4 regions of the Nocardia sp. NPDC059240 genome follow, and region 3 is predicted to be linked to each of the others. Evidence: riboswitches for the same ligand, from Rfam matches in the RefSeq annotation. Region 3 holds a riboswitch; each other region holds the start of a gene.
The links. A riboswitch is a leader RNA that binds a small molecule or an ion and turns the genes downstream of it on or off. The one in region 3 is predicted to bind cobalamin.

Region 1 (4,205 bases), on a different contig from region 3:
TATCCCCAACGTTAGAGGCCGTTCTCGCTGGTCACGAAGACATCGCCGGTCAGTCAATCGGTATTTTCGGCCACGTCTTGTGAGCAAGCGCACGCTCACCTAGCTCACACCTCACTGTCCGAGCCAGTGAGTAGGGTCTGACCTGCGACGCTGTCCCCGACTGGACAACCCGGTGTCACACTCAATATATTCACGGAAGTTCTTGCTCCAATTTGCTTGTCCTGGTTAGTGATTGGCTATTCTGCGCAGCCGCAGGGGGTTGCGTCAGCACGTCGACGCCGATCAGGACCGCGGAGCCGGCTGGTCGTCGTGTTGGGCGGCGGCGGGTCGGCACGAGCTGCGGGTGGCGGAGGTGGGGTCCGCCGCCCGCAGCTCGAATATTTCCGCACCATCCGAACAATCTCCGCGCTCCACCGGGGGCCCGACCCCGCGTGTCCGAATTCGGCTAGGCTCGCCGCAAGTGACTCAGTTCACTCCCCAGTAGGTACGTGCAAGGAGCGGTTGGGAAATGTTGAGCACCATGCAGGACGAGCAGCTGTCACTCGCGACGCTGCTGCGCTACGCCTCCACCTTCCAGGGCGACAGCCATGTCTCCACCTGGACCGGCGACGGCGTACGCACCCAGACCTATCGTGAGATCGGCCAGGATGCGGCCCGCCTCGCCAATGCCCTGCGTGACCTGGGCATCGGCGTCGGCGATCGGGTCGGCACGTTCATGTGGAACAACAACGAGCACATGGTCGCCTATATCGCGGTGCCCGCGATGGGCGCGGTGCTGCACGCACTGAACATCCGGTTGTTCCCCGAGCAGCTGGTGTACGTGGCCAACCACGCCGAGGACCAGGTGGTCATCGTGGACGGCTCGCTGGTACCGATGTTCAACCAGTACCTGCCGAATCTGAAGACCGTGCGCCACGTCATCGTCGCCAACGGGGATGTCGCGACCGTGACCGCGCCCGAGGGCGTCACCGTGCACGCGTACACAGAACTGCTTGCCGCGCAATCGGACAGCTACGACTTCCCGGTCATCGACGAGCGGTCGGCCGCGGGCATGTGCTACACCTCCGGCACCACCGGCGACCCCAAGGGCGTCGTCTACTCGCACCGCTCCAACTGGCTGCACGCCATGCAGGTGATCTCCCCCAACGGCATGGGCTTCACCGCCGCCGACACCGTGCTGGCCATCGTGCCGCTGTTCCACGCCAACGCCTGGGGCATCCCGTACGCGGCGCTCATGTCGGGCGCGAATGTGCTCATGCCCGACCGCTTCCTGCAGCCCGCCCCGCTGCTGCAGATGATGGAGCAGGAGAAGCCGACCTTCGCGGCGGCCGTGCCCACCATCTGGGGTGGCGTGCTGGCGGCCCTGCAGGCGCAGCCGCAAGACATTTCGTACCTGCGCACCTGCGTGGTCGGCGGTGCGGCGGTGCCGCCGTCGATGATGCGGGCCTTCGAAGAGCAGCACCACGTCAAGCTGCTGCACGCGTGGGGCATGACCGAGACCTCCCCGCTCGGTTCGGTCGGCCACCCGCCGGCCGGGGCCGAAGGCGAAGAGGCGTGGGCCTACCGCTACACGCAGGGCCGATTCCCGGCCGGGGTGCAGGCGCGACTGGTCGGCGATGACGGCAGCGTGCTCCCGAACGACGGAGAAGCGCTGGGCGAGCTCGAGGTTCGCGGGCCCTGGATCACCGGGTCCTACTACTCCCCCACCGGCGCCGAGGTCGATCCGGACAAGTTCGACGACGGCTGGCTGCGCACCGGCGATGTCGGCAAGATCAGCCCCAACGGCTATCTGACCCTGGTGGACCGCTCCAAGGACGTGATCAAGTCCGGCGGCGAATGGATCTCGTCGGTGGACCTGGAGAACGCGGTGGTCGGGCATCCGGCGGTCGCCGAGGCCGCGGTCATCGGCATCCCGGACGCGAAGTGGGACGAGCGTCCGCTGGTCGCGGTCGTGCTGGTGGCAGGCTCCGAGGCGAAACCCGAAGAGCTGCGCGACTTCCTGGCGCCCAAGTTCGCCAAGTGGCAGCTGCCGGAGCACTGGGCCTTCATCGAGGAGGTCCCCAAGACCAGCGTCGGCAAGTTCGACAAGAAGCGGCTGCGCGCCCAACACGCCGACGGCACGCTGACCGTCATCACGCTGGGCTGAACCCGGATATCCGCAATGCCACGGCGGCCCTTAGTGTGAGGGCCGCCGTGGTGTTCGGGAAGCCGGTGTAATTCCGGCACGGCCCTCGCCACTGTGATCGGTTAGTCGGTGCGTCGTCCTGTCCTCGCGGGCAGGGGTCACGGGATTTCGGTCCCGGAAGACCAGGCGCGCCGGTGTTCGACCCGTCAGCCAGGAGACCGGCCACGGCACCGTTGAACCGTTCCACGAGGTGCTGGAAGGCTGCTCTGTGTCTGTACCCAACCCTGTTCCCACCCTGCGCTGGGAACGCCGCGACTGGATCCGCACCGGCGGACTGCTCGCGACCATCGCCGTCATGCACGTGGTGGCGTTCGGGATTCTGTTCGCACTGGTGCTGCCCGGGCACTACACGGTCGGCACCCAGGTGTTCGGGGTCGGGCTGGGCGTCACCGCCTACACGCTCGGCATGCGGCACGCCTTCGACGCCGACCACATCGCCGCCATCGACAACACCACCCGCAAGCTGATGGCGGACGGGAAACGTCCGGTGTCGGTGGGCTTCTGGTTCGCGCTCGGGCACTCGACCGTGGTGGTGCTGCTGGCGGTCGGCATCGCGGCCGGGGCGCGGTTCGCGACCACGCTGGCCGATGACGACTCCGCGACCCGCAAGGATCTCGGCCTGGTCGCCACGCTCAGCTCGGGCAGCTTCCTGTATCTGATCGCGGCGTTGAACCTGGTGGCGCTGGCCGGGATCTGGCGGGTGTTCAAGGCCATGCGGGCCGGGCAGTTCGATGAACACGAGCTCGAAAAGCACCTGGACAGCCGGGGTTTCATCAATCGGATCCTGGGACGGCTGACCAAGTCCATCACCCGGCCGGGACAGATGTATCCGATCGGGCTGCTGTTCGGGATCGGCTTCGACACCGCCACCGAGGTGACGCTGATGGTGATGGCCGGGTCCGGTGCGGCCGCGGGGCTGCCCTGGTACGCGATCATCTGCCTGCCGCTGCTGTTCGCCTCCGGCATGAGCCTGTTCGACACGCTCGACGGCACCTTCATGAATTTCGCCTACCACTGGGCGTTCTCGAATCCGGTGCGCAAGGTGTACTACAACCTCACCATCACCGGGCTGTCGATCGCGGTGGCGTTCCTCATCGGCACCATCGAACTGGTCGGTGTGCTGCACGCCAAGCTGGATCTCACCGACCCGATCACCGGGTGGATCTCCGGCATCGATCTGAACAATGTGGGATTCGTGATCGTCGGACTGTTCGTGGCGGTGTGGGCGATCGCGTTGATCTACTGGCGACTCGCGAAGGTCGAGTCCCGCTGGTCATTGACCGCCGAAAGGCCGTAGAGGACCGGGATGATCGGGGCCGGCGGCGGCAGCTTCCACCAGCCGTCGGGGGTCTGGACCATGCCGGGCCAGCGCGGCCACGGCAGCGTCTCGGATTCGGTGAGACCGGTGATGCGCAGACCGGCGGCCAGTAGCGCGTTGACGACCTCGCCGAGACCGTGCCGCCATTCGTAGGCGGTGGTGTCGGTGGTGAGGTCGGGGCCGTCGGTGTAGGTGTGGACGCTGTCACGGCGTTGCGCGCCCCGGCCGGACAGGTAATCGTCGTGCAGCAGTAGCTGATCCGGGTCCACGCCCGGCGGCGGGGTCGGGCCCAGGGCGTGCAGCAGCGGATGGAATTCGACCAGGTAGAGCAGGCCGCCCGGGCGCAGGAGATCGGCGATCACCTGTGCCCAGCCGGTCAGGTCGGGCAGGTAGCAGAGTGCGCCCTTGCCGGTGTAGATGATGTCGAAATCCCTGCCGGGCAGGGCCGTTCGCGCGTCGTAGACGTCCGCGCACACGTATTCGACCGTGCCCCCGGCCAATTCGCGGGCGTGTTTGATCGACTCCGCCGAGAAGTCCAGGCCGACCGCGCGGGCCCCGCGCCGCGCGAATTCGACCGTCTCCGTGCCCAGATGGCATTGCAGGTGCAGGATGTCGCGGCCGCGCAGCTCGCCGAGGGCCTCCCATTCGAAAGGGGCGAACCAGTAGCTCGCATCCCGGTCCCGGTAGAACCGGCTGGCGGCG
Region 2 (4,205 bases), on a different contig from region 3:
ACCATCACATCCGGCCGCTGCGCCAACACGGTCTCCCGCGAGGGGTAATCCGGCGCAACAGAATTCAACCTGTCGACCGCATCCCCATAATGCTTGCGCAAGGTGTCCGCATCCCGCTTCAAACTCGACACCGCCACCGTCTGCTCCTGCGCCCCGAGCGCCAGCACCATCGAAATCAGATTCCCGTCATTGACGAACATCCGCTGCGCCGGCGACGGAAACTTCATCTCCACACCACAATTCCGCACCGCCAGATTCCCCGACGCCGCCTGCGGCGACCCACACGCCGCCACCGCCCCCACCGCGGCGACGACAGCCAGCGGCCGCGCCCACCAACCGGGAGACCGTAGCCGGGCGGGGATCGAAATCTTGGTCAAGAGAGTGCCTTTCGTCCAGTGATGATCAGGTGGGTGCCGCCCGCGTGCGGGTCCGGCACGCGATGCGCGTGCACACCGAAAACGTCTTCGAGGATCGCGGGGCGCAGGGCGGTCTCCGGCGGTCCGAGCGGATGAGCCCGGCCCTTGTCGACCACCAGCACGCGGTCGCAGTACCGGTCCGCCAACGCCAGGTCGTGCAGGCTCATCACCACGGTCCGTGCCAGTTCCCGCGTCAGCGCCAGCAATTCGAGCTGATGCGTGATGTCCAGATGATTGGTCGGCTCATCCAGCAACAGCACCGGCGTCTCCTGCACCAGCGCCCGCGCCAGCAACACCCGCTGCCTCTCACCGCCGGACAGCCGGTGCACGGGCCGCCCCTCGAACCCCTCGAGATCCACCTTCCGCAGCGCGTCCTCCACCGCGGCCCGCTCATTCGGCCCGCCCGCACCCCACGGCGGCAGATACGGTGTCCGCCCCAACGTCACCAACTCGCCGACCAGCAGATCCGCGGGCGGCCGCTCATCCTGCCCGACCAGCCCCACCAACCGCGCCCGCTCCCGCGGTGAAATCCGATGCAGCGCACGGCCGTCCACCGCGACCGATCCGGAAATCGGCGTGATCAGCCCAGCGAGAGTGCGCAACAAAGTCGTCTTGCCCGCCCCGTTCGGTCCGACAATCCCGACCGTCTCCCCGGGCTCGACGGCGAACTCGACCCGCTCGAGCACGGTCCGCCGACCGGCGGCGCAGCTCAACCCCGAGACCTCGATCATTCCTGCGGCCTGGCCGGGGGTCATGCGGTTCCGAAGGTGTAGCGGCGGCGGCCCATGAGGAGGAGGAAGGCGGGGGCGCCTATCAGGCCGGTGAGGACTCCGACGGGGATTTCGGTGGGGCGGACCAGGACTCGGGTGGCGGAGTCGGCCACTACGAGGAAGAGTGCGCCGCACAGGGCGCTGGTCGGGAGCAGGATGCGGTGCCGGGGGCCGACCACGAGGCGGGCGGCGTGGGGGATTACCAGGCCGACGAAGCCGATGCCGCCGGAGACGGCTACGAGGATGCCGACGAGGACGGCCAGGAGGATGAACAGGGCGATGCGTAACTCGCGCACGGGGACTCCGATGGAGGCGGCGGCGTCGGAGCCGAGGTTCAGGGCGTCGAGCCAGTTCGAGGCGAGGAGTAGGGCCGTCAGGGCGGCTGCTACCACGCAGGCGGGCAACAGGATTCGGGTCCAGTCGGCGCCGGAGAGGCTGCCGAGCAGCCAGAACAGCACCGATTGGGCGGCCGAGGGGTCGGCGCTGCGGAAAATCAGGTAGCTGCTGAACGCGGCGAAGGCCGAGGCCAGGACGGTGCCGGTGAGCACCAAACGCAGTGGGGTGAGGCCACCTTGAGCCATGGCGATGAGGAATACCGCCGTCGCGGCGAGCAGTGCGCCGGCGAGCGCGCCCGCCGACAATGCCCACAGTCCAGCCCCGGCGAACATGCCGGAGGTGATGACCGCTGCCGCCCCGACACCCGCGCCGGAGGAGACGCCGAGCAGGTAGGGGTCGGCGAGGGGGTTGCGGACCAGGGTCTGCATGGCTGCCCCGGCCACGGCCAGGCCCGCGCCGACGATGGCCGCGAGAATCGTTCGCGGCACCCGCAATTGCCACACGATGGTATCGAGCCCGAGGTTTGCGGGCGTGCTGCCGGTGATTCGCTGGCGGAGCACGTCGAGCACGTCCGGCACGGGAATGGTCTGGGCCCCGAATCCGGTGGCGACGATCATGGCCGCGCACAGCAGGATTCCGAGCACGGGTAGGGCGAGCGATGTCCGCGCACGACTCATCGCGGTGGCTCCTCGGGCAAAACGCGGCCTCTCCAGAGTGCTTGCGCGGCGGGGGAGGTCTGACTCGCACCGGTTGCCCGGTACTCACAGTGGCGCGACCGTCCCGGATTTGCACCGGATTCCCGCACCCGCCGTCGAATGACCGCCCGGACTCTACCGTTCGGAAATATCGGGATGCGGATGGGCCATGAGTGCGCGTACGTTGCCGGGCATGATCCGTGTACGCGTCGCGGCGGCCGTGATCGCCGCTTTCGTCCTGTTGCTCACCGGCATGCTGTGGCAAACCACCGACGCCGGTGCGAAATTCGTCTGGTTGACCGACAGCGTCTACCCGTAACCCGATCCAGCGGACCGGCTCAGCGGACGCGAGTGCCGAGCAGGTGGCGGATGCCGCTGACGAACAGCTGCAACCCGAAGTCGAACCGGGCGGTCGCGTTGATGGTGTCGTAGAGCGGCGAATGCTCTTCGGCGAGTGCGCCGACCGAATCCATCTGGATGCGTGACTGCTCGTCCACGGTCTGGCCGAGCACGTAGTACAGCAGCGTGTACGCCGACAGATCGGCCTCCTCGCGCGTCATCCCCGCGCGAATCGCGGCGCTGGCCAGCCGTTCCCGCCCCTTGCTGGTGGTGAGCCGGGAAGCGTAGGTGGCCGAGACCAATTCGGCCCCGTCGCGGTAGGCGAGCAGGCATTCGCGCAGCCGGTGCGCCAATTCGGTGATCTGCTTGGACCATTCGTCGGCGGTGACCGCCTCGTCCATGGGGGCGAGAATGCGGTCGGCGACCGCGCCGAGCAGGGCCTGCTTATTGGGGAAGTGCCAGTACAGCGCGCCCGGCTGGACGTGCAGCGAGGTGGCCAGCCGGCGCATGGTCAGATCCGCCAGTCCGTACTGGTCGAGAATGGCGATGGCCCCGTCGACCACGTCCGTGCGATGGAGTTGCACTGAAAAACCCGACCCTCTCGTGTTCCGGCTCACGTTCCGGACTGCTAGCCTACCCTGAACACCGTTCAAGTTGGTCGGCCACACGCGGCCGGACGAAGGGAAGCGCGCGGACATGACCCAGGCAGCCGTCACCACCGAAGCTGTTACCACAGCAGGCGATGACATTCTCGCCATCGCCCGCGAGCAGGTGCTCGAGCGCGGAATCGGCCTCACCCAGGACCAGACCCTCGAGGTGCTGCAGCTCGGCGACGACCGGCTCGAGGAGATCCTCGCTCTCGCGCACGACGTCCGCATGAAGTGGTGCGGCCCCGAGGTCGAGGTCGAGGGCATCATCTCGCTCAAGACCGGCGGCTGCCCGGAGGACTGCCACTTCTGTTCGCAGTCCGGCCTTTTCCAGTCCCCGGTGCGCGCCGCCTGGCTCGACATCCCCTCGCTCGTCGAGGCCGCCAAGCAGACCGCCAAGACCGGCGCGACCGAATTCTGCATCGTGGCCGCCGTGCGTGGACCGGACGAGCGCCTGATGGCGCAGGTCGCCGCGGGCGTGGAGGCCATCCGCAACGAGGTCGACATCCAGGTCGCCTGCTCGCTGGGCATGCTCAACCAGGAGCAGGTCGATCAGCTCGCCGCCATGGGCGTGCACCGCTACAACCACAACCTCGAGACCGCGCGCTCGCACTTCCCGAACGTGGTCACCACCCACTCCTACGACGAGCGCTGGGACACCCTGCGCATGGTCCGCGAGGCCGGCATGGAGGTGTGCTCCGGCGGCATCCTCGGCATGGGCGAATCCCTCGAGCAGCGCGCCGAATTCGCCGCGCAGCTGGCCGAACTGGAGCCCGACGAGGTCCCGCTGAACTTCCTCAACCCGCGCCCGGGCACCCCCTTCGGCGACCTCGAGGTGCTCCCGGCCGCCGACGCCCTGCGCGCCGTCGCCGCCTTCCGCCTCGCGCTGCCGCGCACCATCCTGCGTTTCGCGGGAGGCCGTGAGATCACCCTCGGCGATCTCGGTGCCAAGCAGGGCATCCTGGGCGGCATCAACGCCGTCATCGTGGGCAACTACCTGAC
Region 3 (4,205 bases):
GTTCGCGGAGGGCGGGCTCGTCGACCTGGATGATGCGGATGCCCGCTGCTTGCAGGTCGACGGTTTCGTCGCGGATGGCCAGGGCCACTTGGTCGGCGGTGGTGGCGAGGGGCTGGTCGTCGCGGACGAAGGACCAGGCCAGGATGGTGACGGGGCCGGTGAGCATGCCCTTGACCGGTTTGTCGGTCAGGGCTTGGGCGTAGGTGATCCAGTCGACCGTCATCGGTGCGGGGCGGGTGACGTCGCCGTAGAGGATGGGCGGGCGGACGCAGCGGCTGCCGTAGGACTGGACCCAGCCGTTGGCGGTGGTGAGGAAGCCGGTGAGCTGTTCGGCGAAGTATTGGACCATGTCATTGCGTTCCGGCTCACCGTGGACGAGCACATCGAGACCCAGCTTCTCCTGCAGGGCAATGACTTCCGCGATCTCGGTGCGCATGCGGTCGCGGTACTGCTCGGGGCTGATGGTTCCCTTGCGCAGGGCGGTGCGGTCGCGGCGGATGGCGTCGGTTTGCGGGTAGGAGCCGATGGTGGTGGTCGGCAGCGGGGGCAGGGGGAGGCGTTCGTGTTGCAGCGCACGGCGTTCCGCGGCGGGCGCGCGGCGGGTAGCCTCGGGTCCGAGGGCGGCCAGGCGGGCTCGGACGGTGTCGTCACGCAGGCGTGAATCCGTGCGACGCGAGTCCAGTGCCGCACGCGCGGTGGTCAATTCGTCGGTGACCGCGTCGGGCCCGGAGTGCAGGGCGGTGGCGAGCAGCCGTACCTCGGCCACTTTTTCCGCGCCGAAGGCCAGCCAGGATCGCACTGTCGGATCCAGTGCCGACTCGGCGTCGAGCGAATACGGCACGTGCAGTAGCGAACTGGAGCTCGACACCACCAGCGCCCCGGTGCCGCCCAGCAGGGTGCCCAGCGTGGCGAGCGCCCGATCCGGATCGTTGCGCCACACATTGCGGCCGTCGACGACCCCCGCGACCACCAGCTTGGCGGCCAGCGCGGGCACCGAGGTCACGTCCTCGACGGTGGTGCCGGACGTGAAATCCAAGGCCACGCCCTCGATATCGGTGGCGGCCAGCATCGGCAGCGCCGCACCCGGCCGACCGAAGTAGGTGGCCACCAGCAGGGCCGGACGATCCGTGCCCGCCGACAGCTCCGCGTACACGTGCTGCACCAGCGCCAGTTCCACCTCCGAGAGGTCGGTCACCAGCACCGGCTCGTCGATCTGCACCCACGCCGCGCCCGCTGCCGCCAAGCGCCGCAACAGCTCCCGATACAGTGGCAGCAGATCACTCAAGCGGCGCAGCGCATTGCCCTCGGTATCCTTGGCCAGCTTCAGGAAGGTGAGCGGGCCGATCACCACCGGCCGTGCCGGCACCCCGAGCGCCTGGGCCTCGGCCAGCTCCCCGAGCAGCTTCTCCGGGTGCAGACTGAATTCCGTGTCCGGGCCCAGTTCGGGAACCAGATAGTGGTAGTTGGTGTCGAACCATTTGGTCATCTCCAGCGGTTCGACCTCCGCCGTCCCGCGCGCCGCCGCGAAATACCGGTCCAGCGGATCGGCGATCCCGGCCACCCGGGGCGGCAGCGCGCCGAACAGGGCTGCGGTGTCGAGCATCTGGTCGTAGTAGGAGAAGGTGCCCACCGGCACCGAGTCGAGTCCGGCGGCGACCACATCGCGCAGTTGCGCCGCGCGGAGTTCACGCCCGACGGCGTGCAGCGCGTCGGCGTCGATCCGGCCCGCCCAATAGGATTCGACGGCCTGTTTGAGTTCCCGGCGCGGCCCGATCCTGGGCAGGCCGAGCACCGTCGCGGTGAAGGGGGAATTGCTGGTCACGGGTATTCTCCAGTGCTCCGAGTCCACTGGCCGTCGCCACAAGAGCGCACGAAACCCGGGCAGCCCACAACCGCCGTTGTCACGGCAGCGGGAAACCACCGGCCCGTCCGCCCAGTCCACGAGGCGATGACCGCCGGATACGGCGTACCCGGCACAGTAGGCAGGTCTTCGGACTCACAGGCACCGGCCCCGATGGGCCGACCTACTGGCCGTCGCTTCCCGGGCCTGCGCCCAGTGCTCATGACGGCGGTCGTTCCTGCATACCGCTGCGGGACAGTTCCGGATTCTCACCGGATTCCCTCTCACCGATTCACCTTGCGGAAGAACCGGTTTCGACGCAGGACGCGAGCCGAGACCGAGCCTCGACCGATGCGCCCGGCGAACCGACTGCGTTCGCGAGCATAGCGCGGCGCTGCGCACCGGCGATGATCGCGTCCATCACCCGGGCCATCAGGCGCGGGGCGGCACCGGCCAGCCAGCGCAGCAGCCGGGCACTGCGCGACGGCACCACGGTGGCGCGGCCCCGGGCCGCCCCGATCATCAACGCACGGGCGACCGTGGTCGCGGCGATCGGCGCGGAACCGCTGAGCGCCACCAGTTCCGCCGGTTTGGTGGCGGCCTCCGCCGAGAGCTGCGGCGTATCGACATCCGGTGGCAGCACCACCGTCACCGACACCCCGGCGGGCCGCAGTTCCTGGCGCAGCACCTCGCACAGCGCCCGCACCGCGAACTTGCTGGGGCTGTACGCGCCGTACCCGAAACAGGGCAGCACGCCGGCCATCGACGAGATGACGGTGATGCTGTCACGCTCCCCTTCCCGCAGATCGGGCAGCACGTCGCGGATCACATGCAACGCCCCGAAATAGTTGACCGCCATATGCTTTTCGAAGTCGGCGATCTCGAGCCGCGAGAAGTAGTTTGGCTTGGCGATCCCGGCGCACACGATCACCGCCTGCACCCGGCCGTATTGTGCGCGGGCGCGCTGCAGGGCCACCCGCATGTCCTCGGGCCGGGTCACATCGGCGGCGATCGCCGCCAACCGGCCCGACTCCTCCGGCACCCGGGCCGAAAGCGCCGCCAGCGCAGCGTCTTCGAGCGCGATCACGCTCACCAGCGCACCCGCCGCCAACGCCATCCGCGTCACCTCGAGCCCGATCCCGCTGCTGCCGCCGGTCACCACGACGTGGCGGCCCTCCCAATACTTCGCCACCTCGACCGGCAGCCCGTGCCCCCGCCCGTCACTCAGCCGGTACCGCGCCGAAAACCTGCCGCCGACTCGCAAACCCCGCATGACCGACTCCTTCCGTCCTGCCGTCCGGCCCTCCCGGATCTGCTATCGATCCTGTGCGGCGATCGACAAGGCGACGGCAGCGCTTCGGCAAAAGCGCGTAAGAATCCGCGAACGGCCGTTCAAAGCACCTTGACGATCGACGGGACGACGCGTTGGACCAAGGTGTCGGGGGAAGTGGCAGTCCAGGTTTGGAAGGCGTGGGCCGTGGACGGATCGTCGACGATGACGAGGCGGGCGTGCGTGAGCGAGGAGGACAGGAAGCTGCCGGGGAGACCGCGCAGGCCGCCGTTGCCCGCCTGTTTGTCGGTGCGGACGACAACGACCACGTCCACGTCGGGCACCAGGGCGTCGGTGGGGGAGAGTTGGCGGGGTGAGGCTTCGTCGGCCTTGGCCCGGTAGTCGGTGCTGTAGTGGAAGCCGATGTCCTGCAGAAACTTTCCCTGATCGCTGGTGTCGAGATCGGCGGACAGGGTGCCGTCGCCGAGGTTGAAGACCACGACGGTCTTGGTCTGGAAGGCCGGGTGGGCCGAGCGGACCTGGGACAGGGAATCGACCGGGGTGGTCGTGACGGCGGCCGGACCGCCGGTATTCGAGTGGTGGGTGGCGACGAAGACGGCCACGCCCGAAACGGCCAGCAGCACCACCACTGCCGCACCGAGGACTACTCGCAACACTCGGGTGGACCGTGAGCGGTCGGGCGCGCGGTTGACCAGCTCGGTCGGCGGCTCGTCCGCGAGAACCGCTGGGCCGAACGGCAATCGGCTCTGCAACGGCTGCGGTCCGGTCGCCGGCGATCCGCCCGCCAGCGCCAGCGCCGCGTCGGCGGTGAATTCTCGGCAGGTGGCGTAGCGCTGCGCCGGATCCTTCGCCAGCACCTTGGCGATCACGGCATCCAGCGCGGGCGGCAGGCCGGGGCGCAGGGTGCTCAGGGCGGGCGGCGGGTCCTGCAGATGCCCGAGCGTCGCCTGGGCCAGCGAGGTCACCGGGAACGGCGTCCGACCGGTGAGCAGTTTCACGAAAGCGCAACCGAGACTGTAGATATCGCCCCGATGATCCAGCGGCCCCGCCACCAGCCGCTCCGGCGCGGCATAG
Region 4 (4,205 bases), on a different contig from region 3:
TCAGAGCCAGCGCACCTTGTGTAGCAGGTTGAATTGGAAGGTCGTTTTGAAGTGGCGGGGGTCGGGGCTGGTGGTTGGGAACGCGAAGATGTACTCCGCACAGGCAGACCAGCTTTCGAGCTCTTCGACCGGCTGGCCACAGTGCTCGACGACCTCGCTGAACAGGCACGTCCACGGTTGAAGAGCGGGTCAATACGCGACCCTTGGAATCCGGCTCGAAGGTTTCGGTTTCCAGTGACAGCGGATCGCCCAAGAGTGCCGGAGCCTTCTCGAACCAGACGGTGCCCCGCGTGATGTTCTCGGTTTCAGCTCTGGCCGCGGCCATCTCGTCTCGATCGGCTCCGAGTTCGGCCAGAGCCCGGTCGATGGTCAGGGTGTGAGGGCGTGGGCGGTGGTGCGGAGGGTCCAGGTGGGAGCTCTGTGGTGCAGTGTGGTGGCGGTCAGTGGGGGAATGTCGATGCGCCAGAAGGATTCCGGGGGAGCGGTCAGGGTGGTGAGGATTGCTGCGCGGACTACGGCGGGGTGGGTGATGGCGAGGATGCGGTCGCCGGATCCGGCCAAGGTGTCGAGCCAGGTGCGGACTCGGGTGAGTAGGGCGGTTAGGGATTCGCCGTTGTGGGAGTTGTGGGTGGGGTCGGTTAGCCAGGACATCAGGTGGTCGGGGGTGATGTCGTCCATGGATTTGCCGGACCAGGTGCCGCAGTTCAGGTCTCGGAGTGCGGGTTCGGGGGTGGCGGATAGGCCGAGAGCTTTCGCGGTTTGGGAGGTGCGGAGTTCGGGGGCGCAGAGGATCAGGGTTGGGTCGAGGGCGGGCAGGCCGCCCGCGGCCGCGACGGAACGCTCACCCAGGGGGTTGAGGGGTTCGTCGGCGGGGAAGCGGGCGGCCTGGACGGCGTCGGTGATCGCGTGGGTGATCAGGGTGAGGCGGGTTACTGCGCTCATGGGGCGGGGGTGGTTTCGGGGGTGCGGTCGCCGAGGAGGCGGGGGGCCAGCCAGGCGAAGCCGACGCCGATGACGAGCCACAGGATGGCTTGGGCGGTGAAGGAGTACAGGCGGAAGTGGTAGAGGTCGTCGGCCGGGAAGCCCGGGTAGACGATGGTGCCCGTCGGATCCTTCAGGGGCTGTGGGGTTTCGGTGGCGAAGTCGCCGAACGACTTGTTGGCCGACAGGTGTCCGAGTGACGGCAGGATCAGCATGACGATCGCCATGGCCGCGACGAACGACACCGCCCCGACGATGCTCGCGGTCCAGTTGCCCAGGCGTGCGGCCAGTGTGCGGCCCAACCAGATCGCTCCGAGGAGAAATCCCACGCTGAGCACGATCATCAGGACATACAGCCCCGTGCGTTCCTTGATCGTGTCCGGATGCCCGATCGACGGCGGATTGGCCGGGTATTTCAGGAACGGCACCGCGTACAGCGTCAGGAACATGCCGCCCGACACCAGCAGTGCCAGGTTCCGGGCGGTGATCTTCCCGACCCGGCGCATGGCCAGGTAGTAGACGACGGCGAACAGCCCGCCCAGCGCCGCGCCGAACACGATCATGCCGAAGGACAGGCCGAGGTTCTGCTGCTGGGAGCGGGTGAAGAGGTCGGGCCCCATGTCTCCCATGGGTTTTCCGGCGGCCTTGTCCAAGGCCATCTGGGCGTCATCGCGCCCGGACTCGTAGTCGATGGCCCGGTTGATGATCGGCTCGGCCATGATCCGGGCGAAAATGAATGCGAGAAGTCCGCCGAGTGCGCCCAACAGGACGCCACGGCCGATGATTCGTTTTTCCATTGTGCTGACTCGATTCCCGCGACTAGTGGCAGGGGAATCCGAGGAAGTGCCGGCCGTCGTGGACGAATTCGTGCACGTGCATGTCGCTGCCGAAGATCGAGACGGCGCCCTGGTCGATGCCGATGAAGTAGATCGCCAGCAGGGCCACCAGGGTGGTGCCGATCAGCCATACGGGGGTGGGGATCGAGAGGGAGACTGCTCCGAGACCGGAACGGGGGGCGTAGGACGTCGCCACGGGAACTCCTAGTGTGGGAGGGGTATTCGCGCCCCTCGGCCGATATGACATCTCGGCGGCCGGGGTCTGACTCACACCCGAGGGGTGCTCACAGTGGCGCGACCGTTCCGGACTCTCACCGGATTCCACGAATCGCCGATCACATAAAGATACGAAACCACGAACAAACTGGTCAAACGCGCGTCCACGGTATGGAATCGGGCGTTTTGCCCCCGGGCCGGTCCTCGATCTTGTTCGATGGAGTCGTTCCGGGTGCTCCGGTGTCCGCCCTTTGGGACGGGTTCCACCCGGCGCGAACGCGCTGACCAGCGGAATCGGTGCGTATGCCCGGAAGATTCGGGGCAGTTTTCCGAATCGGTGTGGCTGGGCCGGGCGGGTTGAATACACTCCCCGCTGAAGTGAACAGATGGCACTTCAGTTCAGAGGCGAGGTAATTCATGAAGTCTGCTACACCGGGGGTTTTCGTCGTGCGAGCCGCGGCAGCTGTGATCGGCGGGGCCATAGTGCTCGCGGGGGCAACCGGGTGCGGCAGCGACAAGTCATCCGACGGGTCTCAGGGCGGCACCACCTCGGCGGTCGTCAGCTCGACCGTCGCACCCGCCCCGACCACCGTGGCTCCCGCCCCGACGACCGTGGCCCCGGCCCCGACCACGGAGGCGCCCGCCGCGCAGCCCGCCGTCACCGAGCCCGCCGCGCCCGCACCGGAGCCGGCGCAGGCCGCGCCGCAGCCCGCCGCGCCCAAGCCCGCGCCGCAGACCCAGGCCCCCAAGCCCGCCGCGCCGCCGACCTTGGACGCGCCCGGATTCGAGCCGCGCGCCGGGTACTGAGCGGAACAGTGGTGCTAGGCAACAGTGTGCGGTGGCTGTGCGTCACCGCGGTGGCGCTCGCGGCGTCGGTGACGGCCGCGGGCGGTGCGGGAGCCGATCCGGCTCCCGCCGGGAAAGAACTTGTGGTGCTGGGTGATTCGTTCTCTGCGAACGAATGGGACCACTTCACCGGCCGGGACGACTGCAACCTGCACGGCCGCACGGCCTGGCCGGTGCAACTGGCCAAGCTGATGGGCGTGTACGGCACCGACGCGGTCGACGACCCGTCCTGCCCGGGAGCGTCGATCGACAGCGGCCCCGGCTGGACCATGGCCCAGCAGGCGCAGCGTGCGGACAAGGAGGGCGCTTTCGGCCCGAACACCAGACTGGTGACCCTGCAGTTCGGACTCAACGACAAGTGGGGCAAATCCGATCAGACGCTGTGGAATTCGCTGCAGAACTGCGTGTTCAACCTCGTCGACGGCTGTGATCCGGATGCGGTGGACCAGGGCCGGATGACCGATTTCAACGGTGTCTCCGGTGCGCTGATGGCCAAACGTATGAGCAATGTGGTCACCTACATCAAGTACTACGCGCCGAACGCGCGCATCGTATTCGTCGGGTACCCGGAGCTTTTCACGCCGGGCAGCAGCACGGTCTGTCTGAATATTCTGGGGGTCGCGCCCTTCGTCAATCCGCGCGGCCGCGCGGTGGTGGAGTATCTCGACCGCATCCAACAGGCGCAGGGCGAAGCGGCTCAGCTGCTGGGTATCGACTTCCTCGATGCCCGCGCGCTCACTACCGGCCATGGTCTCTGCTCGTCGCAGCCGTGGTTGAACGGGGTCTTCGACCTGCACACCGATATCGACGGCCTGCCCTTCCATCCGTCGAGTCAGGGTGACGCCGTCGTCGCCAACGCCGTTTACGACCGATTCGGACACTGATCCACCGCAACGGATCTCACGTCCACCACTCGTCTCTGTACACTCCGCGCAAAACTGAAAGACTCACTGTTCAATTTGCGATTCGAGGGTTTCATGAAGTTCCGTTTCCCAGGCGCATCGGCTTCGCTGTGCGCCGCGGTCGTGGCCATCGCAGCGGCCATGACGGGAACCGCGGGCGCGCACGCCGATTCGACCGCCGCCGGCAAGGATCCGGCCCCGGCCGGCAAACAGCTTGTCATCCTGGGCGATTCGTTCTCGGCCAACGGCTGGACCCCGTTCTCCAGCGAGAAGAAGTGCGATCACGGCGACACGGCCTGGCCCGCGCAGCTGAGCGCGCTGATGGGCCTGCCCGGCGACAGCGATCAGGTCTGGAATCAGTCCTGTCCCGGCGCGGCGATCGCGGGCGGTGACAGCTACACGCTGACCGTCCAGGCCGCCAATG

Region 1: it holds a riboswitch for cobalamin, as region 3 does, so the genes downstream of both, ACFXHA_RS07610 (HoxN/HupN/NixA family nickel/cobalt transporter) here and metE (5-methyltetrahydropteroyltriglutamate--homocysteine S-methyltransferase) in region 3, are expected to answer to the same signal.
Region 2: it holds a riboswitch for cobalamin, as region 3 does, so the genes downstream of both, ACFXHA_RS40590 (FecCD family ABC transporter permease) here and metE (5-methyltetrahydropteroyltriglutamate--homocysteine S-methyltransferase) in region 3, are expected to answer to the same signal.
Region 4: it holds a riboswitch for cobalamin, as region 3 does, so the genes downstream of both, ACFXHA_RS25080 (CbtB-domain containing protein) here and metE (5-methyltetrahydropteroyltriglutamate--homocysteine S-methyltransferase) in region 3, are expected to answer to the same signal.

The regions. Positions count from the first base shown of each region.
Region 1 is NZ_JBHZAC010000002.1:433,647-437,851, forward strand. It holds gene ACFXHA_RS07600 (flavin-containing monooxygenase) at 1-1, opposite strand, end outside; gene ACFXHA_RS07605 (long-chain fatty acid--CoA ligase) at 509-2,146, shown strand; cobalamin riboswitch at 2,178-2,367, shown strand; gene ACFXHA_RS07610 (HoxN/HupN/NixA family nickel/cobalt transporter) at 2,394-3,482, shown strand; gene ACFXHA_RS07615 (class I SAM-dependent methyltransferase) at 3,425-4,205, opposite strand, start outside.
Region 2 is NZ_JBHZAC010000016.1:139,969-144,173, reverse strand. It holds gene ACFXHA_RS40600 (ABC transporter substrate-binding protein) at 1-377, opposite strand, end outside; gene ACFXHA_RS40595 (ABC transporter ATP-binding protein) at 374-1,171, opposite strand; gene ACFXHA_RS40590 (FecCD family ABC transporter permease) at 1,168-2,199, opposite strand; cobalamin riboswitch at 2,234-2,364, opposite strand; gene ACFXHA_RS40585 (hypothetical protein) at 2,387-2,536, shown strand; gene ACFXHA_RS40580 (TetR/AcrR family transcriptional regulator C-terminal domain-containing protein) at 2,556-3,140, opposite strand; gene bioB (biotin synthase BioB) at 3,253-4,205, shown strand, end outside.
Region 3 is NZ_JBHZAC010000013.1:103,072-107,276, reverse strand. It holds gene metE (5-methyltetrahydropteroyltriglutamate--homocysteine S-methyltransferase) at 1-1,822, opposite strand, end outside; cobalamin riboswitch at 1,964-2,168, opposite strand; gene ACFXHA_RS36930 (SDR family NAD(P)-dependent oxidoreductase) at 2,133-3,113, opposite strand; gene ACFXHA_RS36925 (serine/threonine-protein kinase) at 3,233-4,205, opposite strand, start outside.
Region 4 is NZ_JBHZAC010000007.1:4,034-8,238, forward strand. It holds gene ACFXHA_RS25070 (histidine phosphatase family protein) at 370-942, opposite strand; gene ACFXHA_RS25075 (CbtA family protein) at 939-1,778, opposite strand; gene ACFXHA_RS25080 (CbtB-domain containing protein) at 1,801-2,013, opposite strand; cobalamin riboswitch at 2,053-2,190, opposite strand; gene ACFXHA_RS25085 (hypothetical protein) at 2,451-2,840, shown strand; gene ACFXHA_RS25090 (SGNH/GDSL hydrolase family protein) at 2,852-3,763, shown strand; gene ACFXHA_RS25095 (SGNH/GDSL hydrolase family protein) at 3,857-4,205, shown strand, end outside.